DNA from 4 places in the Weizmannia acidilactici genome. Region 3 is predicted to be linked to each of the others. Evidence: riboswitches for the same ligand, from Rfam matches in the RefSeq annotation. Region 3 holds a riboswitch; each other region holds the start of a gene.
The links. Region 3 has a riboswitch for S-adenosylmethionine ahead of GBH70_RS00655 (Fur-regulated basic protein FbpA). Riboswitches for the same ligand answer to the same signal wherever they lie in the genome.
Positions count from the first base shown of each region.

Region 1: linked by a shared signal. The riboswitch ahead of GBH70_RS03050 (5-methyltetrahydropteroyltriglutamate--homocysteine S-methyltransferase) and the one ahead of GBH70_RS00655 (Fur-regulated basic protein FbpA) in region 3 are both predicted to bind S-adenosylmethionine.
Region 2: linked by a shared signal. The riboswitch ahead of GBH70_RS12480 (bifunctional homocysteine S-methyltransferase/methylenetetrahydrofolate reductase) and the one ahead of GBH70_RS00655 (Fur-regulated basic protein FbpA) in region 3 are both predicted to bind S-adenosylmethionine.
Region 4: linked by a shared signal. The riboswitch ahead of GBH70_RS14275 (phosphoadenylyl-sulfate reductase) and the one ahead of GBH70_RS00655 (Fur-regulated basic protein FbpA) in region 3 are both predicted to bind S-adenosylmethionine.

Region 1 is NZ_BKZR01000005.1:70,639-77,960, forward strand. Features, by position in the region: gene GBH70_RS17055 (STAS domain-containing protein) at 153-323, opposite strand; gene GBH70_RS03025 (DUF4395 domain-containing protein) at 353-781, opposite strand; gene GBH70_RS03030 (hypothetical protein) at 957-1,247, shown strand; gene GBH70_RS03035 (hypothetical protein) at 1,279-2,538, opposite strand; gene cypC (CYP152 family fatty-acid peroxygenase CypC) at 2,711-3,973, shown strand; gene GBH70_RS03045 (Bax inhibitor-1/YccA family protein) at 4,004-4,645, opposite strand; SAM riboswitch class I at 4,814-4,916, shown strand; gene GBH70_RS03050 (5-methyltetrahydropteroyltriglutamate--homocysteine S-methyltransferase) at 5,054-6,160, shown strand; gene GBH70_RS03055 (2-hydroxyacid dehydrogenase) at 6,253-7,218, shown strand.
Region 2 is NZ_BKZR01000035.1:26,643-33,964, reverse strand. Features, by position in the region: gene GBH70_RS12500 (helix-turn-helix transcriptional regulator) at 56-256, shown strand; gene GBH70_RS12490 (LCP family protein) at 1,791-2,756, shown strand; gene GBH70_RS12485 (GNAT family N-acetyltransferase) at 3,100-3,543, opposite strand; SAM riboswitch class I at 3,800-3,899, shown strand; gene GBH70_RS12480 (bifunctional homocysteine S-methyltransferase/methylenetetrahydrofolate reductase) at 3,971-5,827, shown strand; gene metH (methionine synthase) at 6,519-7,322, shown strand, end outside.
Region 3 is NZ_BKZR01000001.1:131,324-138,645, forward strand. Features, by position in the region: gene mutS (DNA mismatch repair protein MutS) at 1-1,363, shown strand, start outside; gene mutL (DNA mismatch repair endonuclease MutL) at 1,379-3,280, shown strand; SAM riboswitch class I at 3,384-3,486, shown strand; gene GBH70_RS00655 (Fur-regulated basic protein FbpA) at 3,567-3,776, shown strand; gene GBH70_RS16570 (hypothetical protein) at 3,807-3,944, opposite strand; gene GBH70_RS00660 (aspartyl-phosphate phosphatase Spo0E family protein) at 4,021-4,230, opposite strand; gene GBH70_RS16575 (hypothetical protein) at 4,337-4,513, opposite strand; gene GBH70_RS00665 (hypothetical protein) at 4,692-5,312, opposite strand; partial or broken gene miaA (tRNA (adenosine(37)-N6)-dimethylallyltransferase MiaA) at 5,475-6,211, shown strand; gene hfq (RNA chaperone Hfq) at 6,239-6,466, shown strand; gene spoVK (stage V sporulation protein K) at 6,752-7,322, shown strand, end outside.
Region 4 is NZ_BKZR01000048.1:6,091-13,412, forward strand. Features, by position in the region: gene GBH70_RS14265 (amino acid ABC transporter ATP-binding protein) at 1-181, shown strand, start outside; gene GBH70_RS14270 (glycosyl hydrolase family 28-related protein) at 614-2,044, opposite strand; SAM riboswitch class I at 2,183-2,288, shown strand; gene GBH70_RS14275 (phosphoadenylyl-sulfate reductase) at 2,399-3,127, shown strand; gene GBH70_RS14280 (inorganic phosphate transporter) at 3,133-3,759, shown strand; gene GBH70_RS14285 (inorganic phosphate transporter) at 3,774-4,259, shown strand; gene cobA (uroporphyrinogen-III C-methyltransferase) at 4,256-5,011, shown strand; gene GBH70_RS14295 (sirohydrochlorin chelatase) at 5,019-5,759, shown strand; gene GBH70_RS14300 (NAD(P)-binding protein) at 6,133-6,759, shown strand; gene GBH70_RS14305 (YbaK/EbsC family protein) at 6,953-7,322, shown strand, end outside.

The DNA.
Region 1 (7,322 bases), on a different contig from region 3:
GTTTTAATACCCAGTTTCTTCTATAATATATATATCTTATAACAGTTGGATTTCCTTCTTTAATTCATCATATTTGAAATAGTCTTTTATGCCTGCTGCAAAGTTCCCTTCATTTCAGCCCTGTTATCAAAGGAAAGCTCCCTCATAACCATTTATTGCACAATTTCCGGGCGCAATCCGGTAATGACCATTTTGCAGCTCATCATTGAATTGCCGTCAATGATTTTAAAAATATGGTCAATGACATGCATTTCCATTTCCGAAATCCCGGAAAAATCCATAATCAGCGTTTGAATATGCAACCTGCCAACTTCCAGCAGCACTTTCTCTTCCCTATGAGCCCCTTTCTTCTTTACGAAGAATGCGTCCGCCTGTATTGATATTGTTTCCACTGATAGTGGATAAAGCACCCGATGCAGAAACCGAGGATCGCAATGAATGCAGCAAGTGCGACGAGAGCAGTAAACACATAGCCTGCAACGTTCCACCCGAGGCGAAAACTGATAAACCCGAGCGCCAGGCATGTTACGGCAATTTTTTGGTTAAATTGCTGCTGCTCCCAATCTTCCGGTATGTAGGCTTTCGGGTCTTTCCGCAAAAACAGCTTTGCCAGTTTCATCACCGGATTGAAGTGGAACAATAACCCTGCCAGGCCCGCAACGAGCGGAATCAACAAAAACCACTCCCGCCCGGACACCCAGGTTAAAACTACACTCAGCACAATCACCCATTGGTTTGCCCTTACCAATGGGCGAGGTATCGAACGCACCATTTCCGCCATTTAAACCCAACCTTTCCAATATAATTAATTTATTTAATGCTATATTAAGGGATTTTTTGTGTTTTGTATACTCTTTTGATTTCACCAGCTTCGACAATTGAAACCTTTTGTTTTATGATTCGTATAAAGAGAAGAAGGTACATTTATATTTTTGCTGGTAAAGGAGACAAATATGATGTCATCTTTGTCACAAGTATACAAGTTACTGCTTGGCTTAACGGAATTGTTTTTCGGCATCCCTTTTTTGGGCGGGGCGATTATTCTCGCTCATCTGTGGGCCCCGTTAGGCGGGTTGATTCTGCTCCATATCGTCGGTGCTGTGTTTGCTTATGCAGGCGGAAAAGCGGTTTGGGGACATGTATTCGGCATCATTGGAAACGTGCTGGCTTTTATTCCGGTTTTAGGCATGATTTTACACATTTGCATCGGATTGACCGTCTTTACCCAAGGACTGCGAAACACCTAATACGAAAAAGTCGCTTATAGAGAGCGGCTTTTTAAATGGCTGTTTTGCTTTCCGATTGTTCGGCTATATAGGCTGTAATTTTTCCCCACGCTTCCTGCGTTGCCAAAAAATCACTGTAATGCTGCTTTACTTGGCTGTGGTAATGTTCAAATTCCCGAAGCACGTCCATAAAATCACTGCGCCCAAAATACCGGCAAATTTTTGGCAGCGTCGCTTCGAGCCGGGCGCGCACTTTTTCAATTTTTTCTTCATACGTTTCCGGCTGGGTAATGTACAGGTAAAGCGGCTTATACCGGATCCAGCCGACGCACGCTTTATAAAAACGTTCGACAACCTGCTTTGTGTCCGCTTTTATATAGTTTAAATTTGTCGGCAGCACCCCGAGCAGCAGATGCTGGTAAGCGCCGAACCCGTCATGGAATGTATAGGCGGGGACACGCAAAACTTTCCGTTCACCCAGGCATGTACTTAAAAAAGTATCTTCGCCGCGCGCATTCGGGGGATTGTAAAACGGAAGCACGCGGGAAGGGTCCGTTAAATTCAGTGTCAAGTTCGAACCCGAAATGAATTTTGCCCGGTTCACTTCCTCCACTTCTTCCGCTTCGTCACTGATAAGGATGCTTGTATCGGCATACGTTACCCCGCCGTTTTCCATCACGCTTTTAATTGTATTCCAATTTACAATATCATTGCTCAAGGCTTCGATAAAGGTTCGGAGATCTTGTTCATTCAAATCTTCGTTGAAGGCAATGAAAGGGATCGGGGAAATATAGCCGCAGTGGTAACCATTTGTAATATCCGCCTCTCTGATGTGCTCCAAATGGGTCCGCAGCACCTGCTGGCCTCCCCAAACAGCATATTTCCTGCTTTTTGTAACGGCAACTGGATATTCATCGTCATCCAGAAAAATCAGATAGTCGATCCCGTTTTTTAATGCTTCGTAAACGACGATATTCCGTTTTGAAGCATATCCATCCCCAAACAACAAGCCGCCTTCTTTTTCCGAGATGATGCCGCGTAAAACAAGGTCTTCCATTTCTTTCCGTGTTTCCTCTTCCCCGATAAAACAGGCATGATCAATTTCTTCCATTATATCTGTATCTATATGTATAAAATCCTCCGGTTCGGCATTTTCATAGTTTAAGTCGTACGCAACAAACAGGCGCAGACGGATGCGGTCTATTTCCGTCAGTTCGGATTCTTTTAAATTATACATATAGGTTCTTAAAACATTCTTAAAACTTTTCCTTCCTGTTGCAAATCCAATACCAACTTTGATTCCCTCTGCCATTGCTCATTTCCTTTCCTGTCCTGAAATGTGAAAAACACTCTCTTTCCCTTATACCCCATTGCAAAGTGAAACAAAACCTGACATAACTTTCCCGGATTGTGGGTAAACTTCGAATGTGATTGGATCCGGGCTTATGGAACAAAAGTGAAAAATGGAAAAAAGGAGAAATACGATGGCTGAACAAATCCCAAATGAAAAAACAATAGATGATACAATTGACCTTTTGAAGGAAGGCTACCTCTATATTAAAAACCGGACGGATGAGTATCGGATAAATTTGTTTGAAACGCGCCTGCTTGGACAAAAAGCTGTCTGCATCAGCGGCGAAGAAGCGGTAAAAATTTTTTACGATCCGGAAAAATTCAAGCGGAACGGAGCTGCCCCGAAACGTGTACAGAAAACATTGTTCGGGGAAAATGCGATCCAGACATTGGACGGGAAAGAACATATCCGCCGAAAAGCTTTGTTTTTGTCGCTAATGGGGCCTGATGCACAGCAGCGACTCGCACAAATGGCAGCAGCGGAATGGGAAGCCTGCATCCCAAAATGGGAAAAAGCCGTCAGGATCGTATTATTTGATGAAGCAAAAAACCTTCTTTGCCGGGCCGCATGCCGCTGGGCCGGTGTGCCGCTCCGGGAAGAGGAGACCGGGAAACGGGCACAGGAATTTATGGATATGGTGTACGCTTTCGGGGCTGTTGGGCCGCGGCATTGGAAAGGAAGAATGGCAAGAACGAGCGCGGAAGACTGGGTACGCGGCATTATTGAAGATGTCCGTGCAGACAAAATAAAAGCCGAAGATGGTTCTGTTTTAAAGGAAATGGCACTGTACCGGGATAAAGACGGCCGGCAGCTCGATGCGCAAATAGCAGCCGTGGAACTGATCAATGTGCTCCGCCCGATCACCGCAATTGCCACCTTCATTACCTTTGCAGCCCTTTCCTTACTTGAGCATCCCCGCTATAAAGGGTGGTTAGAAGGCGGGGACGAACAACGCATCGAATGGTTTGCCCAGGAAGTCAGGCGTTTTTACCCATTCGGCCCTTTCTTAGGCGCAAAAGTCCGCAAAAATTTTACATGGAACGGCTATGAGTTTAAAAAAGGGCTGCTTGTGCTGCTCGATATGTACGGCACGAACCATGATGAAAAGATTTGGGGGGATCCTGATGTGTTTCGGCCGGAACGTTTCCGGGACTGGAACGGCAGCCTGTTTAATTTTATTCCCCACGGCGGTTCGGATCCGTCGAGAGGCCACCGCTGCCCAGGCGAAGGGATTACGCTGGAAATCATGAAAGCTACCCTTGATTTTCTTGTCAATAAAATTGATTATGATGTCCCGGCGCAAAATTTAAACATTCCGCTGAATAAAATCCCGACATTGCCGGAAAGCGGTTTTATCATACAAAATGTGAAAAAGAAAACGCCTGCCGTTTAATGGCGGGCGCTTTCTTTAAATCCGTCCAGTTTAGTCGTCGCTTCCCCAAATGCCGAGGATTTGCAAAATGTTAATAAACAGGTTTACAAAATCCAAATACAAATTTAAAGCCAAAAGCGGAACCATTTCCTCCGTTATACTGTGGTGCTTCATTTGGTTAAAGTCATATACAATATACAAGGAAAAAACAATTGCACCAATAAAGGAACACGCCAGCAGGCCGGTTGGAGTAAGCGGGCTGAAAATGCTGAAAATCCCGATGAAAATGAGCGCCAGCAATGCAACGAGCAATGCCGTGCTTAAAAAGCCGAGGTCCCTTTTTGTAACCGCGCCGATTGTACCCATGACGGCAAAAATGCCAAAGGTGGAACCGAAAGCGAGCAGTACCACTTCAGCTCCGGCCACGGATGCATAATAAGCAACGACAGGGTACGTCGTAATGCCGGATATAAACGTAAACGCATAGACAAATAAATAGCCGACGCTCTTCCGCCTTCTCAGCCAAAAAGCGGCAATGATCATGGCCACTTCCGCAACCATCAGCGGCATCATTAACCCCGGCGGCACGAATCTTCCCGTATATAAACCTGCTGTCGCAAACAGCAGCGAAACGGCAAATACCCAGAGCACTTTCTGGAACATCGACCTTTGCCTTGTTTGTAAGGCCTCCATAAAATCCCTCCTCTTTACTTACTATTTATTATATTTTTAACCGGCCCTATATTTCAATCTTTTGTACCCAATTTTACCGCCTATATTTTTAAAATTAAACTAATTTTCATCTTGACAAAATCACTTAAAACATTTAAAATGATAGTAAATTAAATAATTTTAAAAAAATTCTTATCCAGAGAGGTGGAGGGACTGGCCCTTTGAAGCCTCGGCAGCGGTCTTTTTGAAGAACTGTGCCAATTCCAGAAAGCAAATTGCTTGAAGATAAGAAGAGTATCGGTTTCATTTCGCATCCTAACCTCTTCTTATGCCAAGAAGAGGTTTTTTTATTGCACGGCCGTACATAAAAGCAATTTCTTTCTGCGCACAGCAGCCGGTTTAAAAAATTTGCAGAAAGAGGGAAAAACAATGACAACAAAAACCATTGCGAAAGCACCATTTAAAGCAGACCATGTAGGGAGTTTACTTCGGCCACAAAGAATCCATGAGGCCAGAAAAAAATTTCAAGAAGGAACCATTACTGCGGCGGAATTAAGAACAATTGAAACGGAAGAAATTAAACGAATTGTTGATAAACAAATTGAAATTGGACTAAAAGCTGTTACCGATGGCGAGTTTAGACGGAGATTTTGGCATACGGATTTCATGGAACATTTAAACGGGGTAGAAGGTTACATCCCTGAACATGGTTATCGATTTGTCGGTGTTGAAACAGAAGCATATGATGTCCGTGTAACCGGAAAAGTTTCCTTTAATCCTGATCATCCACATTTGAAAGACTTTATAGAGTTTAAAGAAATTGTTGGTGATCGAGCGATTGCAAAAATGACCATCCCAAGTCCAAACCAATTTTTCAATGCAGGCATTCGCAATGAAGAAATTTATCCGGATATTGAAGAATATGCAAAAGATATCATTCAAGCTTACCGGGATGCAATCAAAGCTTTTTATGATGCCGGTTGCCGTTACTTGCAGCTTGATGATGTCTATGTTGCCGGCCTTTGTTCACCAAAACTTCCATTTTCCGACAGTGAATTGGAAAGAGAAAAATTAATCGACCTGGCTTTACGGGTTGCAAATGGTGTTCTTGAAGGCAAACCGGCAGACCTGGTTGTTACAACCCATCTATGCCGCGGAAACTACCAATCGACTTGGGCTTTTGAAGGACCATATGATAAGATTGCTCCCAGTTTCTTTGCAAAAGAAAAAGTGGACGGGTTCTTCCTTGAATACGATGATGAACGTTCCGGCGGCTTTGAACCGTTAAAATATGTTCCGGAAGGCGGCCCGAGAGTCGTGCTCGGGATTTTCACCTCCAAAAAAGGCGAACTTGAAGACAAAGAAACCATCAAAGCCAGAATTCAGGAAGCTGCCAAATACGTTCCGCTTGAACAGCTCTGCATCAGTACCCAGTGCGGATTTGCCTCCACCCACCACGGCAATCTTTTAACAGAAGCGCAGCAGTGGGAAAAGTTAAAATACATCGTGGAGACCGCAAAAGAAATTTGGGGGTAACTGATTTTGACAAAGCCTGAGAACCAGGCTTTGTTTTTTATGGTAAAATAAGAATATTCCATATTCACGATCAGAAACAGAGGGGGGTTATCATGAAAGTTATCGTATACAGCGCAATGCCAGAAGACCTTATTGAATCTCTGCGGGAGCATTTTGAAATCAAACATATACCGGACTGCCATACATATACGGATCTTCTGCCCGATTTAAAGGAAGCGGAAGGGCTGCTCGGGTCCGGACTCCGGGTGGACAGCGGGCTGCTGGACCACGCGCCCAACTTAAAAATTGTAAGCAATATTTCAGTCGGCTATGATAATCTGGACATCCCCGAGCTGACAAAACGCGGCATTATGGCAACAAACACACCTGGCGTCCTGGACGATACGACGGCGGACACCATCTTCGGTATGATGCTTGCCGCCGCAAGGAGATTTACGGAACTCGACCGGTTTGTCAAAGAAGGAAGATGGAAAGCGCCGGTTTCGCAGGCCGAGTACGGCATCGACGTCCACCATAAAACGCTCGGCATCATCGGCATGGGCAGAATCGGGGGCAAAATCGCAAAGCGGGCACATTTCGGCTTTGACATGAACATTTTGTACCATAACCGTTCACGGAATATGGAGGCAGAAAATAGATATGGCGCAACATACTGCGGGCTGGATGAGCTTTTGCAAAAGTCCGATTTTGTCTGCCTCATGACGCCACTTACGCCTGAAACCCGCCATCTCATCGGGGAACGCGAATTCAGGCTTATGAAAAAAACGGCCGTCTTCGTGAACGGGTCAAGGGGCCAGACCGTTGATGAAGCTGCTTTAATCAGGGCGCTTGAGCGTAAAACAATCTATGCCGCAGGGATGGATGTTTTCGAACAGGAACCCGTTTCACCCGATAACCCGCTTTTAAAAATGGAAAATGTCGTCACACTGCCGCATATCGGCTCGGCCACGCACGAAACGCGCTATGCGATGGCAAAACTGGCCGTTGAAAATTTAACAAAAGGGCTGCTCGGACAATGCCCGCCGAGTTTGATTAACCGGGAAATCTTTCAAATTTGAAAAGACGACCGGCCCAAAAAATTTTTGACCCATTCCTGCAAAACCCGGGCGGTACCTTCACCAGTAAAACAGGCTGTAATCACCGCCCGCCCTTCCGCTTACGT
Region 2 (7,322 bases), on a different contig from region 3:
AGAAATAAATTAGAATCGTAAATGTAAAGAGTTTTTTACTTTTTAGGTGGTTGAATTGAAGAATAATATTAGGAACATACGAAAACATTTAAAGCTGTCACAAGAGGAACTTGCAAATAAATGTGGAGTGACAAGACAAACCATAAATGCCATTGAAAATAACAAATATGACCCGAGTCTGGCTTTGGCATTTAAGTTATCAATTCATCTGAACACACAAATTGAAAAATTATTTTATTATGGGGAGGAACAATAATTAAATTCAGAAAAGTTGATGAAATGGAAAAATATCAGAGCGACCAATCTGCAAAATATGGATTTATATTTTATACTGTAGCACTTTGAATTTGGTCATTATATGATTTTTTTACCAAAGATGACTCTGGATGGCAATTGACAATTTTATTAATCGGCTGTGCAATTTTCTTTTGGTCGAGAGTTGTTTACAACCGAAGAATGAATGAATAATGAAGCGCCTGTCGCAATAGCAGTTTACGGATTTTTCAGATGCCCCGCTTTTGCTGCCCATGGCCGTTCGAGCAAAGTTTCTTATGTAAAGGGGGCCTTTTACATGAGAAAGAAGAGAGCTTATATTTATGTTTCATGAAACGGGCCTGCTTGCAACCCGAGCGGACTTGGCAGGGATCAGGATTTATCAAAAAAACCGCCTGCATCAAGCAGACGGACGGAAAAGGGGGAGTTGAGAAAAAGTGTGATTCACTACCTTGGTGATGAGACAAGTATACAAGCGCTGAATTAAAAAAACCTTAACGCTGTTTAAGATCGAAATAAAAAAAACCGCTGCGAAAAGCAACGGTCAAAAAAGGGGGTTAGCTATGAAAAAGTGTAAGCTTAGTAAGCTCACTTGCCTTATTACAAAGACAAGTATACAAGCGCAGTATTAAAAAAGTCTTAATGCCCCACGGAATCATAAAAAAACCGCTGCACGAAGCAGACGGCTAAAAGGGGATTAAGAAAGTAAAGGGCTGTTTGTGCTCACTGCCTTTACAAAACAAGTATACAACACACAGATAAAAAAATCCTTAACATACATAAAAAAACCGCCTGCATCAAGCAGACGGACGGAAAAGGGGGAGTTGAGAAAAAGTGTGATTCACTACCTTAGTGATAAGACAAGTATACAAGCGCTGAATTAAAAAAACTTTAACGCTGTTTAAGATCGAAATAAAAAAACGCAGCGAAAAGCAACGATCAAAAAGGGGGTATCAAGTTATGAAAAAGCGTAAGGGCTAGGTTTACTCACTTGCCTAATTACGAGAATAAGTATACAAGGGGCAAATTAAAAAATTCTTAACACCTCTTAAACAATAAAAAACCGCCGCACAAGGGCAGGCGGCGGGGTAAAGGGGATTAGTATAAAGTTGTGAAAAGTGGGAGGCACTGGCACTGGGGGGTTAACCACTGCCTCCTTACATTTTTGAGTATACTTGCCGATAATTAAAAAATCCTTAAAATCAAGATAAAAAATCTATAAAAAACCGCCGGCATCTAGCAGGCGGCAAAAAAGGGGGATTAGCTCTAAGAAAAACAAGCTCAAACAGCTGAGATAAGGCACGTTCAAGTGGACGCCTATCTGCGGCTTATCCCTGCACAAAAGCATCATACCAAGCCACTGTTAAAAGATTTTTAACATTATATAAAGTTTATGTAAATTTTTACAAACAGAATCCCTTCGACAAGAAAAACAAAATTCCAGCAAAATACTCGTGACAAAACGCGGCTTTTAGATAATAATAATGAAGACAGACTATAAAAACAAGAGGGATTCTATGGAATCAAGAGTATCGAATAGGAAGAAGAGACGGGCAAAAGTCCGTTGGCGCAGGGTTTTTCTTTTGCTCTTTTTATTGCTGATCGTAACCGGAGCGGGATATACAGCCTATCAATATTACGCAGGCGTCCACCAAACGAAACCGGGCGATGCCTTGAATATGGATAATTTAGAGTTTAATGGAAAAAAAGATGCCAATGGCCGAACCAATATTTTGCTGCTCGGGATCGATAGGAGAGGCAAAGAAGATTCCAGAACGGACACCATTATGATTGCCCAGTATGACCCGAAAAAGAACCAGGTCAAACTCGTTTCAATCATGCGGGATATCTATGCGGAAATCCCGGGTTATAAAAACTATAAAATCAATACTGCCTATTATCTGGGCAATTTAGACAACCAGAAAAGCGGCGTTGAACTGCTGAGAAAAACAATCAAAGCCAATTTTGACATCGATGTGCAGTATTACGTGCTTGTGGATTTCCAAGGCTTCGTGAAAATTGTCGACACTTTGGCTCCACAGGGCATCGAGATCAATGTGGAACATAAAATGTCGAAAAACATTGGCATGACGCTTTACCCGGGCAAACAGCTCATGCATGGGAAAGAACTGCTCGCCTACGCACGCTTCAGAAAAGACGCACAAGGCGACTTCGGCCGGGTTGCACGCCAGCAAAAAGTGTTAAAAGCGCTTCAAAAAGAAGTATTCAGCGTAAACGGCCTTGCCAAAGCACCAAAACTGCTTGGAACGATTCAGCCTTACCTTTCCACAAATATGAGTAAAATGGACATTCTCGCGTTGGTGAAAGACGTGGTGCTCGGCGAAAACCTTAAGGTGAAAACCATGACAGTTCCAATTGCGGGCACTTATACCGATGCCTACTATCCGGAAGTCGGCGCCGTCCTGGAAGTGGACAAAGCAAAAAATACAGAAGAAATTAAGAAGTTTTTGGATGAGGAATAATTGGGGGCTATGGAAGTCCCCCTTATTTTTTATTCTTTAGCGGTGAAAGATACTAAGCGAACATATCGTTCGACCTATCCGATTACGGAATTAGAGAAAACAGTGAAAGAAAAAGCAAAGGAAAAGGGGACATCCCGTGTACAACTCTAAAACTCCGGCTGTCTCCCATCCAACCATAGGAAGAATCAGCGGAACCTTGGGAGAAATCAGCGGACTTGACCAATAAATCGGCAGTAAGGCCAAAAAAATCAGCGGAAAGATGCAAAGAATCAGCGAAAGGAAGAAAAAGCAGGGAAGAGATGTCTCCTTTTTGATAATCCGAGAAATTTTTCACAAACCAAAATCAAAGCCTGAACCGCACCAACCAAACCCCGTCCGCAACTTCGGTTCTCCCCGTCTCCGTAAAACCCATGCTCAAGTACAGCGAGACAGCCGGGATATTTTTTTCGCCGGTACTCACTTCAAACCGGCCGGCGCCGGGCAGGCTGAGCACAAATTCCAGCAGTTTGCGCGCGATCCCGCGGCGGGTAAAATGTTCCCCGACAAACAGCCGACAGATCATGACACAATCGCCCGTCCGTTCAACTGAAACCACACCGGCAAGCTTTTCCCCAACGAAATACCCATAAAACTTTTCCGTACTCGCCATTAAATCTTCCACCCGCTCATTAAGCGGGGGGATCCCGTCAAAACCGATCAGTCCGGCTTCTTTTTTATAGGCCGGAATTTGCAGCGCCCACACAGCAGAAGCCGCCGCACTGTTTTTCATCTCCAATTGCCGGATCATGCGCAATCACTCCCGTCCTCAATATTTCCCTAATATATTAAGGAAAGAGATATCATTAAAAATTGCCGCAATCCATTATACTGGATAGCGCAAGAAACGTCAAAAAGAGGAAATCCATTCCAAACGGCCGCCGCACAGAAAGTTCCACAATCCATTCACCAAACGCTTTTCAGATATAAAAATTCCCCCTTGTCCTTGCATCAGAATAAGTGTAAAGTATAAATAAATCGAAATATTACGCACGTTCAGCTGAATACCCTTATCAAGAGAGGTGGAGGGACTTGGCCCAGTGAAACCTCAGCAACCAGCCATCCGGCCCGGTGCTAAATCCAACAGGCATGCCTGATAGATAAGGAGACACTTTGTAAAATCGCGCCTCCTTTTCCCAGGGGGCTTTTTTCATACCATCAAAAAGGAGTGTAAACCATTGGACCTTCTTGAAACGCTGCAAAACCGCATACTTGTTGCGGACGGGGCGATGGGGACGCTGCTGTATGCGTATGGCGCCGACACGTGTTACGAGGAATTCAACCTAACCCATCCCGATGATATCCACGCGATCCACCGCTTTTACATCGAAGCGGGGGCGGACGTTATCCAAACAAATACTTACAGCGCCAATTACATCAAGCTCGCCCAGTACGGTCTCGAGGAAAAAGTGAGCGATATCAACAAAGAAGCGGTCCGTATCGCCAAACAGGCCGCAAATCCATCAACGTTTATCCTCGGAACGGTCGGCGGCATCCGCGGACACCGCAAAACAGAAGCCACACTCCCGGAAATCAAGCGCACATTCCGCGAGCAAATTTTCCACCTCCTGAGCGAAGGGGTGGACGCGCTTTTGCTCGAAACGTATTTTGACGCGGAAGAATTATTTACGGTCGTGGACATTGCCAAAAAAGAGGCAGACGTCCCGGTCATCGCCCAGTTTTCGCTTGTCGAACCGGGCGTATTGCAAAACGGCACCCCGGTCGCGCAAGCTTTCAAAGAACTCGAAAACCGCGGCGCCGACGTGATCGGTCTGAACTGCCGGCTTGGTCCGCACCATATGATCCAGTCGTTTGAGGAAATTCCGCTCCCGGAGCATGCCTATTTGTCCGCTTACCCGAATGCGAGCCTTTTAGATTACGAGGACGGCAGGGTCACGTTCACGAATAACGCCGATTATTTTAAAACATGCGCCGCAAAACTTGTCGAGCAGTGCGTCCGCTTGATCGGGGGTTGCTGCGGCACAACCCCGGCACATGTTAAAGCGATTGCAGAAGGGATCAAAGGCCTCGCACCGGTCACCGAAAAAACGGTACGCCCGGAAAAAACGGTACGCCCGCCGAAAATCGAGATCGCCGTGACCGCGCAGCACCGCGAACCGCCGCTCCATGAAATCGCGAAAAAACGGCGGTCCATTATTGTTGAATTCGATACGCCGAAAACTCTGCGCACCGAACGCTTTTTCGAAGGGGCAAAAGCACTGCACGATGCCGGCATTGACGCACTCACGATGGCGGATAACTCGCTTGCAAGCCCGCGCATCAGCAACATCGCAATTGCCGCGATTTTAAAAGAAAAGCACGGCATCCGTCCGCTCGTCCATATTACGTGCCGCGACCGCAACTTGATCGGCCTGCAGTCGCACTTGATGGGGCTTGCCGCGCTCGGGATTGACCAAGTGCTCGCCGTCACGGGTGACCCGTCGAAAATCGGTGACTTCCCTGGGGCGACAAGCGTGTACGATTTATCGTCGATGGACCTGATCGCGATGATCAAGCAGTTCAACGAAGGCATCTCTTACTCCGGCAAATCGCTGCAAAGGAAATCGAATTTCTCCGTCGCGGCCGCGTTTAACCCGAATGTCCGTAACCTCGACAAAGCGGTCGGCCGGCTCGAGCGTAAAATCCGAAGCGGCGCCGATTACTTTATCACCCAGCCGGTTTTTAGCGAGGAAAAAATTTTACAGGTGCATGAAGCGACCAAGCATCTGGACGCGCCGATCTACCTTGGCATCATGCCGCTCACGAGCTACCGGAACGCGAACTTCCTGCACAACGAAGTGCCGGGCATCACGCTTACGGATGAAATTTTAACGGCGATGGAAAAAACGCAGGGCGACCCGCTCAAAGCGCGTGAAGAAAGCCTCGCCATCAGCCGCAGCCTGATCGACGCCGCGCTTGGGTATTTCAACGGCATTTACTTGATTACGCCGCTCGACCGCTATGATTTGACAGTGGAATGCACGCGCTACATTCACGCCAAGGAGGAAAAAGCCCGCGGCGCAGGGATTGTTTGAGCGCGCGATTTTTATCCATATGAAAGAAAAAGGTGCTTTCCCAATAGTCGTTTATTGGAACTGTCCCGCTCAAAGCATTTTAAAGACCGTTTGAACAAAGAAATGCCCAATGAACGGACGTTAGCAGCCTTATAAGGTACGTTCGGGCAAAGAAATGCTCAATGAATGAACCATAGCAGCCTTATAAGGTACGTTCGGACAAAGAAATGCCCAATGAACGGACGTTAGCACCCTTATAAAGTACGTTCGGACAAAGAAATGCCCAATGAACGGACGTTAGCAGCCTTATAAGGTACGTTCGGACAAAGAAATGCCCAATGAACGGACGTTAGCAGCCTTATAAGGTACGTTCGGACAAAGAAATGCCCAATGAATGAACCATAGCAGCCTTATAAAGTACGTTCGGACAAAGAAATGCCCAATGAACGGACGTTAGCAGCCTTATAAGGTACGTTCGGGCAAAGAAATGCTCAATGAATGAACCATAGCAGCCTTATAAGGTACATTCGGACAAAGAATTGCTCAATGAATGAACCATAGCACCCTTATAAAGTACGTTCGGGCAAAACATACATCCTGAACGGTCTTTAGAAATGATAAAGAAAAACCCACAGCGCCGGGATTGAAAATATACGCGCGCCGCCTTACCCATACTTGCACGCACATTCAAAAACAAAGGGGGAACTTTTCCATGGGGCAGACATTGTTTGAACAGGAACTCGAAAAACGGATTCTCATTCTCGACGGGGCGATGGGGACGATGATTCAGCAGCAGCACCTCTCCGCAAAAGATTTCGGCGGCGAAGCGTACGAGGGTTGCAATGAATGCTTGACATTGACCGCGCCCGATGTGATCCGGTCCATCCACGAAGCGTATTTGGAAGCGGGGGCCGACATCATCGAAACGAACACATTCGGCGCGACCTCGATCGTCCTGGACGAATACAATCTCAGGCATCTCGCCGAAAAAATCAATACCGAAGCGGCCCGCCTTGCGAAACAGGCCGCCGAAAGATATTCCACACCGGAGCAGCCGCGTTTTGTCGCCGGTGCGATGGGCCCGACGACAAAGACGTTATCTGTCACGGGCGGTACGACTTTTGCTGCGCTCAAAGCTGCCTACCAGGAACAGGCCCGCGGGCTGATCAAAGGCGGGGTCGATGTGCTTCTTGTCGAAACGTCGCAGGACCTTTTAAATGTAAAAGCCGCCTTCCTCGGGATCACGGATGCTTTTCATGAAACCGGAAAAAAACTGCCGCTTCTCATCTCCGGGACGATCGAACCGATGGGGACGACGCTCGCCGGCCAAAATATTGAAGCCTTTTACATTTCTGTCGAGCATATGCACCCAGTCTCGGTCGGGCTCAACTGCGCAACCGGCCCCGAGTTTATGGCTGATTCGATCCGCACGCTCGCAGGTCTCGCCAAAACTGCCGTGAGCTGCTACCCGAACGCCGGCCTTCCAGATGAAGAAGGGCATTACCACGAAACGCCG
Region 3 (7,322 bases):
AGGCGGCATGATCCGCGACGGCTACGATGAAGAGCTCGACCGTTACCGGGACGCGAGCAAAAACGGCAAGCAGTGGATTGCAAGCCTCGAACAGGAGGAGCGGGAACGGACCGGGATTAAGTCGCTGAAAGTTGGTTACAACCGTGTGTTCGGCTATTATATTGAGGTGACAAAAGCGAATCTCCACCTGCTGGAAGAAGGACGCTACGAACGTAAGCAGACGCTTGCAAACGCCGAAAGGTTTATTACCCCCGAGCTCAAAGAAAAAGAAGCGCTCATTTTGCAGGCGGAAGAAAGGATCATTGATCTTGAATACGAGCTGTTTACGGAAATTCGCGGACACGTAAAAGAGTTTATTCCGCGCCTGCAAAGCCTTGCCAAAGCGGTCAGCATGATTGATGTGCTCCAAAGTTTTGCAACCGTAAGTGAAAACCGCCATTATACGAAACCTGTTTTCCGTGAAGACGGCGTATTGAAAATCACAGACGGCCGCCACCCGGTTGTCGAAAAAGTGCTCGATTCACAAAGCTATGTGCCGAACGACTGCCTGATGGATGGCCGACGTGAAATCCTTTTGATTACTGGGCCGAATATGTCGGGGAAAAGCACATATATGCGGCAGATTGCGTTGACAGTGATCCTCGCGCAAATGGGTTGCTTTGTGCCGGCTGACGAAGCGGAACTGCCGATCTTTGACCAAATTTTTACAAGAATTGGTGCTGCGGATGATTTAATTTCCGGGCAGAGCACGTTTATGGTGGAAATGCTCGAAGCGAAAAATGCCATTGCCCACGCGACAAAAAACAGTTTGATTTTATTTGATGAAATAGGCCGCGGAACCTCTACATATGACGGTATGGCGCTTGCACAGGCCATGATCGAATATATCCATGATAAAATCGGGGCAAAAACGCTTTTCTCCACCCATTACCATGAGCTGACCGCGCTTTCCGAAGAATTGGACAAACTGCAAAATATCCATGTCAGTGCCATGGAGCAAAACGGAAGAGTCGTTTTTCTCCATAAAATCAAAGAAGGCCCGGCCGATAAAAGCTACGGGATCCATGTTGCCCAATTGGCCGGCCTACCGGATGGCGTGATCAAGCGTGCCGAGAAAATTTTGCATGAATTTGAGAACCACGACGGGGGCGAAAAGCAATTGCCTGCTCGCGAAACGGCTGCTGCCCATGAAGCGCCGGCCCAGCTGTCATTTTTTGAAGAGCCGGAAGAAATCAGGCATAAGGAGCCTGTTTTAAAGGAAAGAAAAGTGATCCAGCAAATCAAAGAACTGGATTTGCTTGAAATGACGCCGCTGCAGGCGATGAACGCCCTATATGAGATCCAGAAAAAATTAAAAAAATAGGTGGTGTTGTCCGCGATGGGGAAAATTGCCCAATTGGACGAGTGGCTTTCCAACAGGATTGCTGCCGGAGAAGTGGTGGAACGGCCAGCATCTGTTGTCAAGGAGTTGGTGGAAAACGCGATTGATGCACAAAGCACCGTGATTGAAATCGATGTGGAAGAAGCCGGCCTCCAGAAAATCCATGTCATCGACAACGGCACTGGCATTGAAGCGGATGATGTGGAGCTAGCATTTTCGCGCCATGCGACAAGTAAAATTAAAAACGAGCATGATTTATTCCGTATTCGTTCGCTTGGTTTCCGCGGTGAGGCACTGCCGAGCATTGCGTCCGTTGCTCGCGTGGAAATCGTAACGTCAACCGGTGAAGGGCCGGGCATAAAAGCCATAATAGAAGGAGGAAAATGGCTTTCTCACGAAACGGCGCCAAGCCGGAAAGGGACGGAAATGACAGTCACGGATTTATTTTTCAACACCCCGGCACGGCTAAAATATATGAAATCGATCCACACCGAGCTCGGCAATATTACCGATGTCGTCAATCGCCTGGCGCTTGCCCATCCGGAAGTGTCAATCCGCCTCCGCCATGGGGGGAAGATGCTTTTGCAGACAAATGGAAACGGCGATGTGCGCCAGGTGCTCGCTGCCATTTACGGGGTCAATATTGCAAAAAAGATGATTCCAATCCATGCGGAAACGCTTGATTTTGAACTCAACGGTTATATTGCCCTTCCGGAAATCACAAGGGCGTCGCGCAATTATATTTCTACGATGGTCAACGGCCGGTTCATAAAAAATTACCCGCTTGCCAAGGCGATTTTGGAAGGGTACCATACGCTGCTTCCGATCGGCCGTTATCCGATTGCGCTGCTTTCGGTGAGAATGGATCCGGTTCTCGTAGATGCCAATGTCCACCCTGCAAAGCTTGAAGTGCGTCTCAGCAAAGAAAAAGAGCTTTGCCAAATCATTTCGGAAACGATCAAAGCCGCATTTAAGAAGCAGGAATTGATCCCTACCGGCATGATCCGGGCAGCGGAGAAGCCAAAGCAGGAGCAGGTTTCATTCCGGCTTGACCATCTGCCGGAAAAAGAGGGGCCGAAAAATGTGGAAGCCCCCGTAAAACCAAGTTTTCCGATTTATTCGCATAAAGATGCTTTGCTGCCCGAACAAGAAATGAAAAAACTGTATATGCCGAACCCTGGACAAAGTCCGGAAACTCCTTCTCCGCTTTCAAAGCCGCCAGAGGATCCGGTTTTTCCGGAAACGGTCCGGGAAACGGATACGGCATTCGATTATAAAGAAGCAGAACAGACGATTGCCGTTGAGAATCCGGCGCCGCGCGTTCCGCCAATGTATCCGATCGGCCAGATGCACGGCACATATATTTTCGCGCAAAATGAAAACGGCCTGTACATCATTGACCAGCACGCCGCCCAGGAAAGGGTCAAATACGAATATTTCCGCGAAAAAGTGGGAGAGGTCAAAAAAGAACTGCAGGATATGCTTGTGCCACTGACGCTTGAATACTCGACGGACGAGGCGATTAAAATTCAGGAAAACCTTGATGCGCTGAAAGAAGTCGGCGTTTTTTTGGAACCGTTCGGGCATAACAGCTTTATCGTCCGTTCGCATCCGACATGGTTCCCGAAAAACGAGGAAAAAGAAGTCATTGAAGAAATGATTGAACAGGTCCTTTTGGTGAAAAAAGTGGATATCAAAAAATTGCGCGAAGAAGCGGCCATCATGATGAGCTGCAAAGGCTCGATTAAGGCAAACCGGCACTTGCGCAATGACGAAATCCAGGCGCTTCTGGACGCCCTCCGGATGTCGTCCGACCCGTTCACATGCCCGCACGGTCGCCCGATTATCATTCATTACTCGGTTTACGATCTTGAGAAGATGTTTAAGAGGGTGATGTAGTTTGAGCAAAATCCCCTTATGAAATTGGGGGAGGATATTAAATCGCACTTGACACATCGGATTAATATGCATATAATAAAACCAACATACATTTACATCGATTAACTTATCCAGAGAGGTGGAGGGATTGGCCCGATGAAACCTCAGCAACCGGCCTGCACGGCACGGTGCTAATTCCAATAAGCCTGAGGCTTTGAAGATAAGTTGAGGTGACATGCCCATTTGAAGAACCCCTCTTCTTATTTTTGAAGCGGGGTTTTATTTTTAAATAAAAGGAGCGATACAAATGGGCAATATAAAAGACAGGGAATTGGCAGCTGAAAAAAGGAGGAATGAACTGATTGACCGGCTGATTGCCTTCCATATTTATAAAAAAGGAGGGAAGCACCTGTTTGAACTCACGCTTCACGAACTTGAACAGGAATACCGGCATATCCAATCGCAGGTGCATCCCCACAGCGGCTGGGAATCGATCCATTGGAAACGGAAAAAATAAACCGGAAAGGTCATTTTAAATCCTGTTCCCTTAGGCGGTCAACCGTTCCATTTCAAAATAGGCGGCATTGAGCTGCCTGTGCGTTTCGGAAATTCCTTTTTCCTCCAAGGTATTTCCCGCGGATTTTATAATAAGAACGCGGGTTGAACCATTTATGCCCTTTTTCACAATCTCGCCTCCTTTCATTCAGCTGCCCATAGTGTTGCCGTAAAAACGGGAAATATCCGGCGGAAATGGAGACGTTTTAATCGGAGAACGAAGCATCTTTGCCTTTTTGGAGCATGTACAGCTGGTATTCATAAATGAGCTTGTCCAGGAGCTGGCTCTGGCGGATGGTTTCCGGGTGGTTAAAACCTTTTTGCACGGCAAATTGCATCATCTTTTTCCGGATTATGTTGATGTTGCGGGACAAATTAGAAGTTTTTTGGTTTGGTTTACGGTTGTTTTTTGGCATACAAACGTTCCTTTCCGGAAATATGGGGGGAAACAATTAAGCAAAAATTTTCACGGAGCGGGACAATCAGATCCGTTTTGGAGAATGTTTGCGGATTGGAAAGAGGCTATTCTTCGGATCGGCCGAGAGGAATTTCGTCATGATCGGGATGGATGACGCACCCAATCAAAAGAATATCTTCATAAATACTCTTTTTTACGCTTTCATATGGGCATTTCCGGTAATCATCCAGAAGGCGCCCCAATTCAATAATGAATAATAAGGTTTCTTCCTCTTTGACCATCTATCATAATACCTGCCTATCATTTGTGATCAACCCTTATTATATAGTATAAATGGACCAAATGTGAAGCAGGATTTTTGTATTATGGGAATTTTTACAAAAAAGTTTGGACGGCACCATTTTGGGGCACTTTTTCCAGCATTAACAGCCGCAACCCGAAAAGGCTGCTGCAGCTTGTTTAATTGGGCGGTCTTGTGGAGGTTCCTTGAATGGCCTCGTGTATGCTCCTCACTTCTTTAAATAGCGCATGCCGGTCCACTTTTAAGCTTTCGATGATTTCTTGTGGATCATTCCCGCTGCGGTGCATCTTCATGACTGTATCCAGATTTTTATGCCCCAGCTTGGCCAACGCCGATGCTAGAATAAGAAAGTGGCGGTCTTCTTCACGCCGAGCATATTTTTCAATATCTGCCCGGCTTCTTCCGTTATACTGGGCTAGATACCGGATGATGTTTTCTTTGTTTGCCGCATAAAAATGTTCTTTTGCCTCATGGTGTTCGGCCCGGATTTTTCCAACGTCCACGCCGAAGTGTGTAGCGGTTTCTTTCCATGATTTGTGTTTTTTATAGTATTGCAGGACTGCCTCCATTTTTTTGCCGCTATGTTCGGCGATGAAGGCGGCATGGTAAACCTCTTTTTTGGTGTATCCCTCCTGCAACCATTTCTGCATATTTTGAACCGGCGCCATTTGGTGATGGGTGTAAGGCTTTCCGCCGTGCTGGGCGTATGCGGAAGGTACGGCAAAAAATGCCAATATCAAAATAGCGGTCAAGCCTGTCCATGTTTGTTTTCTATTCATCTAAAAATACCCTCCTTTTTTTAATTTATGCCTGAATAGTTTTCCCTTTCCCCTGCTTTCTATGACCGCTGGAAGGAAATGAATAAAATTTATTCAGAAGGGGAAAATATATAAATGTTCTGTTTGAATGCTTTATGGTAGGATAAAGAAAGGGATGTTCCCTTTTCGGTTGCCGAGTTTCAGCAATTGGTGCGGGGAAAAATTTATCGAAATTGCATCCCGGGGCAAATTGCCCATGATTGTCGGCGGCACTGGGCTTTACATACAATCGGTTTTATATGATTATCGTTTTTCGGACATTTCCGGCGACGCTAAATACCGCAGGGAGCTGGAATTACTGGCGGAGCGGGAAGGGGCCGGGATGCTCTACAAGATGCTGGAAGAACTCGATCCGGAAACCGCCGGCAAGATCCATCCGCACAATGTAAGAAGAGTGATCTGGGCGCTGGAAATATACCATTTTTCCGGCAAAATGATGCATGAATACCGCAAGGAGCAAAAAGAGGAGATGTTGTATGATGCCGCTTTGGTCGGCCTCACACTGGAAAGGGAAAAATTGTACGCGCGCATTAATCAACGGGTCGATAAAATGATTGAACAGGGATTAATAGCCGAAGTGGAAAAATTGCTGGCCAACATTTGCGCGGTGCCCAGTCAATCCAGGCGATCGGCTACAAAGAGCTGTATGATTATTTTGATGGGCTCATAACCCTTGATGAGGCGATAGCCCGGTTAAAACAAAATACGCGGCGTTTTGCGAAAAGGCAGCTTACCTGGTTCCGCAACAAAATGGAGATTGAATGGTTTGATATAACAAACGAGGCCGAAAAGGAAAAAAGTTTGAAGAAATTTCCGCTTTTATAGCAGGAAAGCTACAAATAAAATCGAATAGTTTATAATGGAGAGAAAGAGGAGGAGGATGCGAGATGAACAAGGCCATCAATATTCAGGACCAGTATTTGAATCAATTGCGGAAAGACGGTACCGTTGTTACGGTCTTTTTGATGAATGGGTTCCAGCTTCGTGGCCAGGTAAAAGGATTTGATAATTTTACGGTTCTGATTGAGACGGACGGCAAGCAGCAGCTTGTTTTTAAACACGCCATTTCTACGTTCCAGCCGCAAAAAAATGTTCAGATCAATTTTGAAGAATAAATGGAAATAATTGCCCGGCGGCCGCCGGGCATTTTTAATATGCCCCGCGTACTGTTTTGCTTATTATGTGCATAAACTGGTACAGATGATTTATTTCTTGGGAAAGCGCAAAAACCGACAAAATCCCCCGTAAACCCCCAATCTCTGTTTTTGCTTCTGGATCCATACTCTTCGGGAAAAACAGGGTATACCTGGGCGGTTTTGCAAATATTTCCTGCACTTGGGCATTTGTCACACTCCCGGCCCAATTCGCGTATATTGTGTGTAGATTGCGAGGTGGCGGTTATGGATCAACCGATTCGTATGAAAAATAATGGTCAAATTAATATTGTCCTGAATGCGGGCCAAAGGGAGGCCGTGATTCCCCAGCCGAAAAAAGAAATAACCAAAAAGGATTTATCAGCGGAACACGAAATTTTAAAAGAAATCGAAGATGAGCTAGGCGCACTGGTGGGGATGGAAGAGATCAAGAAAATGGTGAAGGAAGTTTATGCCTGGATCTACATTAACAAAAAAAGGGAAGCGGCAGGGTTAAAGACGGGCAAACAGGCATTACACATGATGTTTAAAGGTAACCCCGGTACAGGGAAAACGACTGTTGCCCGTTTAATCGGGAAATTATTCCATAAAATGAATGTGCTGTCAAAGGGGCATTTGATTGAAGCAGAAAGGGCAGACCTTGTCGGGGAATATATCGGCCATACGGCGCAAAAAACGAGGGATTTGATCAAAAAAGCAATCGGCGGCATTTTATTTATAGATGAAGCCTACTCACTCGGACGCGGCGGTGAAAAGGACTTTGGCAAAGAAGCAATCGACACTCTTGTAAAACATATGGAAGACAAGCAGCATGAAT
Region 4 (7,322 bases), on a different contig from region 3:
CCTGGCAAAAGACGGCATGACAATGGTCGTCGTCACGCATGAAATGGGCTTTGCCCGAGAAGTCGGGGACCGCGTCCTGTTTATGGACGGCGGCTATATTGTCGAAGAAAACACGCCGCAGGAACTGTTCGAAAACCCGCAGGAAGAACGGACAAAAGCATTCTTGAGCAAGGTGCTGTAAGAAGGGGCTGCCCCGAAAGCAGGATCCGAGGCTTTCGGAGCAGCCTTTTTACATAGAGGGAAGAATGGCATGCTTACCACTACGGATCATTAACCCGGAATTAAAGCCATGATATGGTCTGAGAAGTCACAACAAGACCATTAGCAAAAAATGAAAGCCGTGTAATGATTCCGAGAATCCGCCTCGGGACCGAAAGCTTGGAATTGAAATGGTGTAATGGTTCTGAGACGCCACAACAAGACCATTAGCAAAAAATGAAAGCCGTGTGATGGTTCCGAGATGCCTCATCAAGACCGTTAACCAAGAACGAAAAGCGAGTTATGGTTCATAGAAGCCCTATTAGGACCAATTATCCCATTCACAGCTTTAAAAAATTAAAATTTATACCTGATAAGCCAAATGACCAGCGTAAATGTCGGAAACTCCCTGCAGTCACTTTACCAACACGCATCTGTCTTTGCCTTTTATCCGTTTTGCATTTTTAAACCCGCTGATGTTAATATTTTTCAGGACAACGTTTTTTGCCCGGTATTGGATGGCGATCACGGGATTACCTTTAAAATCGTAATCCGGGTCGCCGATTGCGGTGAGCCCGTTGATTACAACATTTTGGTATGCGGAAACGACGAGGCTGCGCGGTGTGGAATCTTTATATAAATCGGTAAAAACCGGTGCAATAGAGACAAGATTTGCCGCGACAATATGGTTGGCGCTTTTCGAATTGGCATCTTTCCCTTTATGGTGGCCGATGTGCCGGAAATTAAAAGAACGGTTGTCCCGGACCGAAAGATGGCCGTAAATATGGACATGGGAAGCGGCCGATGCATTGTGGTGGGCTTTGATTTCCACGCCGCCGAAGCAACCGGTTGTGGCGTTATTGCAAAGCCACACATAGCGGGAGCCGTCATCAATTTCAATGCCGTTGGAGTTGGAAAAACCTTCCGTATGGGCCCTGCCGCTCGGATGGAAGCAGTACGAGTTTGAAATAAAAATATAGTCGCTGTGGTGGGTTGTGATGCCATCATCTCCGAACCCGCTTGCAGTGATGCCGTCGAGCCATATATAACGGCTTCTCCCGGGGGCAAGGAACCCGTCGCCCAAATAATGATAGCGGGTGGATGACACATCAAAGCCGTGCAGGCCAGCATTGACAGCTTCCACGTTTTTCACCCAGCCGTACGTGACGTGAGCAAAAGTAAGGCAGCTCGACCGGTTGTTTCCGGCCGAAGTTTTTTCTGCTTGACCGAGCCTTTCCACATTCCAATCAAGCGTCAGGCCTTCTACGAGAATATGGTCATTGCCGTACCGGAAGTCGGCATTTTGGACGAGCCGCGTTTTTTTCGGCGCACCCGGGTGGAATTTGATCGTTGTAACACCTTTCCCGCGGCCGATCAGGCATGTCCATGAAGGAAGCTTGAGCCCTTTGACGAGAAAAGTACCCGCGGGCACGATCACTTTTACCCGCCCGCTGCCGATTGCTTTTTGAAACGCCGTTGTGCTGTCGGTTTTTCCGTCCCCGATCGCGCCGAAGTCAAGGATGTTCACTTCGCGATTGGCCGTTTCAAGGAGCCTATTGTATTCCTTGTCCAGTTCCGTTTTCCATTCAGGGTAAACAAGTCCGCTATCGTCTGCGAAGGTCTTGCATGGTCCAACAGGGTATTTCCGGTTCAAGAGCAGGTGCGAGAAGGAAAACGGCTTTGGAAAATTGGGATTGCAATACATCTGAAAAAGCTGCAGGTTTTCTTCAATCAGCCTGTTCAGTTGAAACGGCCGGCGGGAGAGTTGCCGCAGTAATGTTCCGTTTGTTCTTGGTTCGTGGTGTTTGTCCAAATGCATCATATTTTCACCTCGTCTTGCTTCCATTCAGCCATTTTTTCCTCCCTATGTCAATTTGCTGCATCATCCAGTCAAAAGAATGGGTCTTTTTTTCCTTGTCTGAATTTTTAGTTGACGAATAGGGTTAGAAGGTATAAAATGATTTTCAAGTTCATATTCATGGTTTTCTTATCAAGAGAGGTGGAGGGATAGGCCCTGTGAAGCCTCGGCAGCAGGTTCGGAACCGGAACACTGTGCCAATTCCTGCAGGTGGATGCCTGAAAGATAAGAAGATGCCTATACTGTGTTAAATACAGTTGCCGGATGTCTTCTTACTTTGGGGTAAGAAGTTTTTTTATGGTTTAATTCTTAGTAGTCGAATAAGAAAGAGGGGAATAGAGGGTGGAACAAGCGCGTCTCACTTATGAACAGTTTACCGCCGATCCGTTTGCGGATTTCGTGCCGGAAGATGATACAAAGGGAGCTTTGGAAGTTTTGCAATGGGCCTACCGCATATACGGCAAATCGGTTGTATATGCGTGCAGTTTTGGCGCCGAAGGGATTGTGCTCATTGATTTAATTTCAAAAGTCAGGAAAGATGCGGACATCGTTTTTTTGGACACCGATCTGCATTTTCCGCAGACATACGATTTGATTGAAAAAGTGAAGAAAAAATATCCGGATTTGAATATACGGATGAAAAAACCGTCCCTCACGCTCGACGAACAGGCGGCGCAATACGGCTCCGCCCTGTGGAAACGTGACCCGGACCAATGCTGCTATCTCCGCAAAGTCAAGCCGCTTGAAGAAACATTACAGGGGGCGGCCGCCTGGATATCGGGCTTAAGGCGCGAGCAGTCTCCGACAAGGCGGAACACCAATTTTGTCAATCGGGATGAACGGTTCCATTCTATCAAAATCTGCCCGCTCATTTATTGGACATGGGACGACGTCTGGCAGTATATCCGGTCCAATGTTTTACCGTACAATGAACTGCATGACCAGGGCTACCCGAGCATCGGCTGCTTCCCGTGCACGCGTGCAGTCGGGAACGGCGATTCGCGTGAAGGAAGATGGGTGGGATTCAACAAAACCGAATGCGGGCTACATACGGTAAAGAAAGGGGATTAACGGATTTGCTCATCATCATCTTGTCATTTGTCATGGCCTATTTCTTCGCGTATAACATCGGGGCAAGCGGCTCTGCGGCATCAATGAGCGTCTCATACGTGGCGGGGGCCGTCAAATCAAAAAGGGCGGCGCTCATCATTTGCTCGGCTGCGTTGTTTGCGGGTGCGGTTTTCAGCAGTGGGCCTGTTGTTAAAACATTGAGCAAATCGATTATCCCGGAACATATTCTAACTCCTGAAGTCGTGCTGATCGTGCTGGCTTCTTCGGCGGGGACGCTTTTTATTTCGAACCTGTTGAGCGTTCCGCTGTCGACGAGCGAAGTGACGGTCGGGGCGATCGTCGGTGCCGGGCTTGCGTACCAGTCGCTCCATCTGAAAATGCTGTTTACGATTGTTGCTTTTTGGTTTATTGTCCCGGTTGCCGCGATGTTTGTCACTTATTTGCTTGTAAAAGCCGGAAACCGGATTTTTAAGGAAAAAAACGTGCTCGGCCCGAAAACGGGGAAATTTTTTTCGATCGTGTTGATCATTACCGGATGCCTTGAGGCTTATGCGGCCGGAATGAACAATGTCGGCAATGCGATCGGGCCGCTTGTCGGGCGGGGCTCGTTCCACAAGAAATCGGTGTGTTGAGGGGTGCTTTGCTGATGGTGGCCGGGGTCTTGACTTTGGGCGGCCGGGTCTTTGAAACAAGCGCCAAAAGAATTGTCAGGCTTTCGGTCGGAAACGGCATTGCCATCTCCGGGGTTTCGGGCGTGCTTGTGACGCTTGCCTCGCTGTACGGCCTGCCGATTCCGATTACGCAGGTGACCACTTCGGCCATTGCCGGTGTCAGTGCCGCGAAAAACGGCCAGGCGGCTTGGAAACAGCCGATCATTACGATTATATTAAGGATATGGTTTGTTTCCCCGGTGTTGTCCATGGTCGTTTCATATTTTTTGATCCAATCTTTCATAAAATTCAATTTTTACGCAGACGCTGTGATCATCGGCGCTGCCATTGCGACGGTCTGCATGGTCAGCCTGACGGGCAGCCGGAAGCAATTGTCCCAGCGTGAATCGGAAACCGCAGGCAGGAAAAAGCGGTTTGCCAATCTTTACGCCATTACAACAGAAGAGCAGGTGAAACGATGAGAAAAGTATATTTAGTCGGCGCGGGGCCGGGTGACCCGGAACTGATTACGGTAAAAGGCTTGCGGGCAATCCGGGAAGCGGAGGTCATTTTATACGACCGGCTGGTGAATCCCGAGTTGTTAAAAGAGGCCAAAAAAGATGCGGAACTGATTTATTGCGGCAAAAAACCGAACGCCCACATGATGACGCAGGAAATGATCAACCATCTGCTTTGCCATTTCGCCAACCAGGGAAAAACCGTTGTGAGATTGAAAGGCGGTGACCCGTTTATTTTCGGGCGGGGCGGTGAAGAAGCGCAATCTCTTGTGAAAAAACATATTCCGTTTGAAATCGTGCCGGGGATCACGGCCGGATCCGCTGCACCTGCCTATGCCGGTATTCCGCTTACCCATCGCAGCCTCAGCGCCTCCGTTGCGTTTGTAGCCGGCGTTTCAAAAGAGGGCGGCGATTTGGATGCGTACTGGTCAAAGTATGCCGGGATTGATACGCTTTGCATCTATATGGGCGTAAAAAATTTGCCGTTGATCTGCGCGCAGCTGATCAAACACGGGAAACCTGCAGGCACGCCGGCTGCGCTCATCCATTGGGGCACGACCAAAAAGCAGGAAACGGTAACGGGCACGCTGGAAAATATTAGCGAAAAGGCTGCTGCGCTTCGTAATCCTTCTCTTCTGATTATCGGTGAAGTTGTGAAACTGCGCAGCGAATTAAAATGGTTCGAACATCAGGCGGCTGCAGTGTATACAGGGTGACCGGCGTATGAAACAAGGGATTTTATACGTCAGCCATGGCAGTCGCGTTCCGGAAACAGCGGCAGAAGCAACAAAGACGATCCGGCTTGTGATGGAAAAAATAGAAGCAGACCTACAGGAGATTTGTTATTTGGAAATTGCTGAGCCGGATATAGCAGCCGGCATTGCTGCGCTTGTCCGGGGCGGGGCGGGGCGCATTGCGGTCGTGCCGGTCCTGCTTTTGAGCGCCGGCCATTATCATGAAGATATCCCGCGCGCGATCCGGGAAGCGAAAAAACGGTATCCGCATATTGTTTTTACTTACGGCCGGCCGCTCGGAGTGCAGGATCGGATCATCGATGTCGTTGCGGAAAATATCCGGAAAACCGGGGTGCCCCCGGGTGCGGAGATCCTCCTGGTCGGGCGCGGCAGCCGAAATCCAGGGACAATCCGGGACTTTGAAAAAATTTCATCCCGGCTGAGAGAAAAACTGGGGGTGGAATCCGTTAAGCCATCGTATTTAGCGGTGTTGCAGCCGTCTTTTGACAAAGCGCTGTTTAAGCTCGCCGGAACCGGGCGCCCGGTTGTGGTGGCCCCGTATTTATGGTTTACCGGCCTGCTCGTTCGGTCGATGGAAAAGAAAGTGGACAAGTTAAACCGGGAAGGGCATGATGTCCGTCTGGTACAGTACCTCGGCTGCCATCCACACATGGTCGACGCGCTGGCTGACCGGACAAAGGAAGCGTTGAAAGCGGCAGTGTTTGTTTGAAAGGAGCAGCGGAGGCACCCGGGCATTGATTTTTAAGAAGAGTTGTCCGGATATAAGGTTTTAAAAATGAACTGGGCATTGGGGTGCAAACTTTCAGAAGTACTGTCCTTAAGAGGCTTTGTAAAGGACATGAGGGTTTGGATTTTGTCCTTTTATATGGATAATTAAAAACTTTAATGAAAAATGCCCTTAAAAAGCTTCGTAAGGACATTCGACAGTAAAAATAGAACTATCTTAAAAATCATTAGAGTGAAAATGTCAACTCGAACTGTCCTCAAGACCCCATATATAGACTATTTGAACAAATTTTTATCCATTTCATACCTTAAGCTACCGGGGATGATCCAAAAAACACACGAAAGGGGCGGTGTGGATGGCTTCGGTACCGGTGATGGTTGATTTTAAAGGAAAACAGGTGGTTGTCATTGGCGGGGGAAAGATCGCAGCCAGAAGAATCCGGATTTTGCAGAAGGCCGGGGCCCGTATCACCGTTGTCAGCCCTTCCCTCGATCCCGAATTGCAATCCTTGGCCGCACAAGGCAAGATTAGATGGAAGCAGAAACGTTTTGAACCGGATGACGTTAACAAAGCAGAAGTCGTCATTGCGGCAACAAACGATCGCGATGTAAACAAATGGGCTGTTGCCCATGCCCCGGTAGCGGCGCTGATCAACGATGCGGGGAATGCAGAAAACGGCGATCTTATGTTTCCTGCGTTACTTCAAAAAGGAAGGCTGTCGATCAGCGTTTCTACGGATGGAGCAAGTCCAAAGCTGGCTTCCCGGATCATCACGGAATTATCCAATCAATACGATGATGCATACGGCCGATACGTCGATTTTTTATATGAATGCCGGCAGCTCCTCAAACAGCCGGCTTTTACCGTAGACGAAAAAAAGGAATGGCTGGAAAAATTGCTCGCGGAAGAATACCGCACCCCGGAAAAGCAATCGGAAGTCCTGGCTTTTTTAAAAATCCGGACCGGGAAACCAGCCCGCTGAAGCATATTGCAAGCCGGGAAAAGTGGTCTGAAATCCTGACGCTTTTGCAAAAACTACCCGCTGCAGAATACCGATACCCGGAAACCTTGCCTCTTCAAACAAACGAGCCGAAAAATCGTAGTAAACTGTTTGTCAATCCGAATTCGTTCAGCTAAACTATAATTAAAAATTTTTTGAAAAGGGGTGCATTACGATGTCATTGGAGGATGTTAAAGTATATTTCAAGCAGTGGGGCCGCCACGAAGATGTGCTCGAACTTCCGTTATCAAGCGCTACAGTTGAACTGGCGGCCAAGGCATTGGACGTGGAGCCGGAAAGGATCGCCAAAACGCTCGCGTTCAGGGGCACAGGCGAAGAGGAAGCAATGCTTGTCGTGGCCGCGGGGGATGCAAAAATCGACAACAAAAAATTCCGCCACACATTCGGCACAAAGGCGCGGATGCTTTCTCCTGAAGAAACGTTCGAGCATACCGGCCATGCTGTCGGCGGCGTCTGCCCGTTCGGTTTGAAAAAAGATCTGCCGGTTTATATGGATGTTTCCCTCAAGCGCTTCACAACCGTAT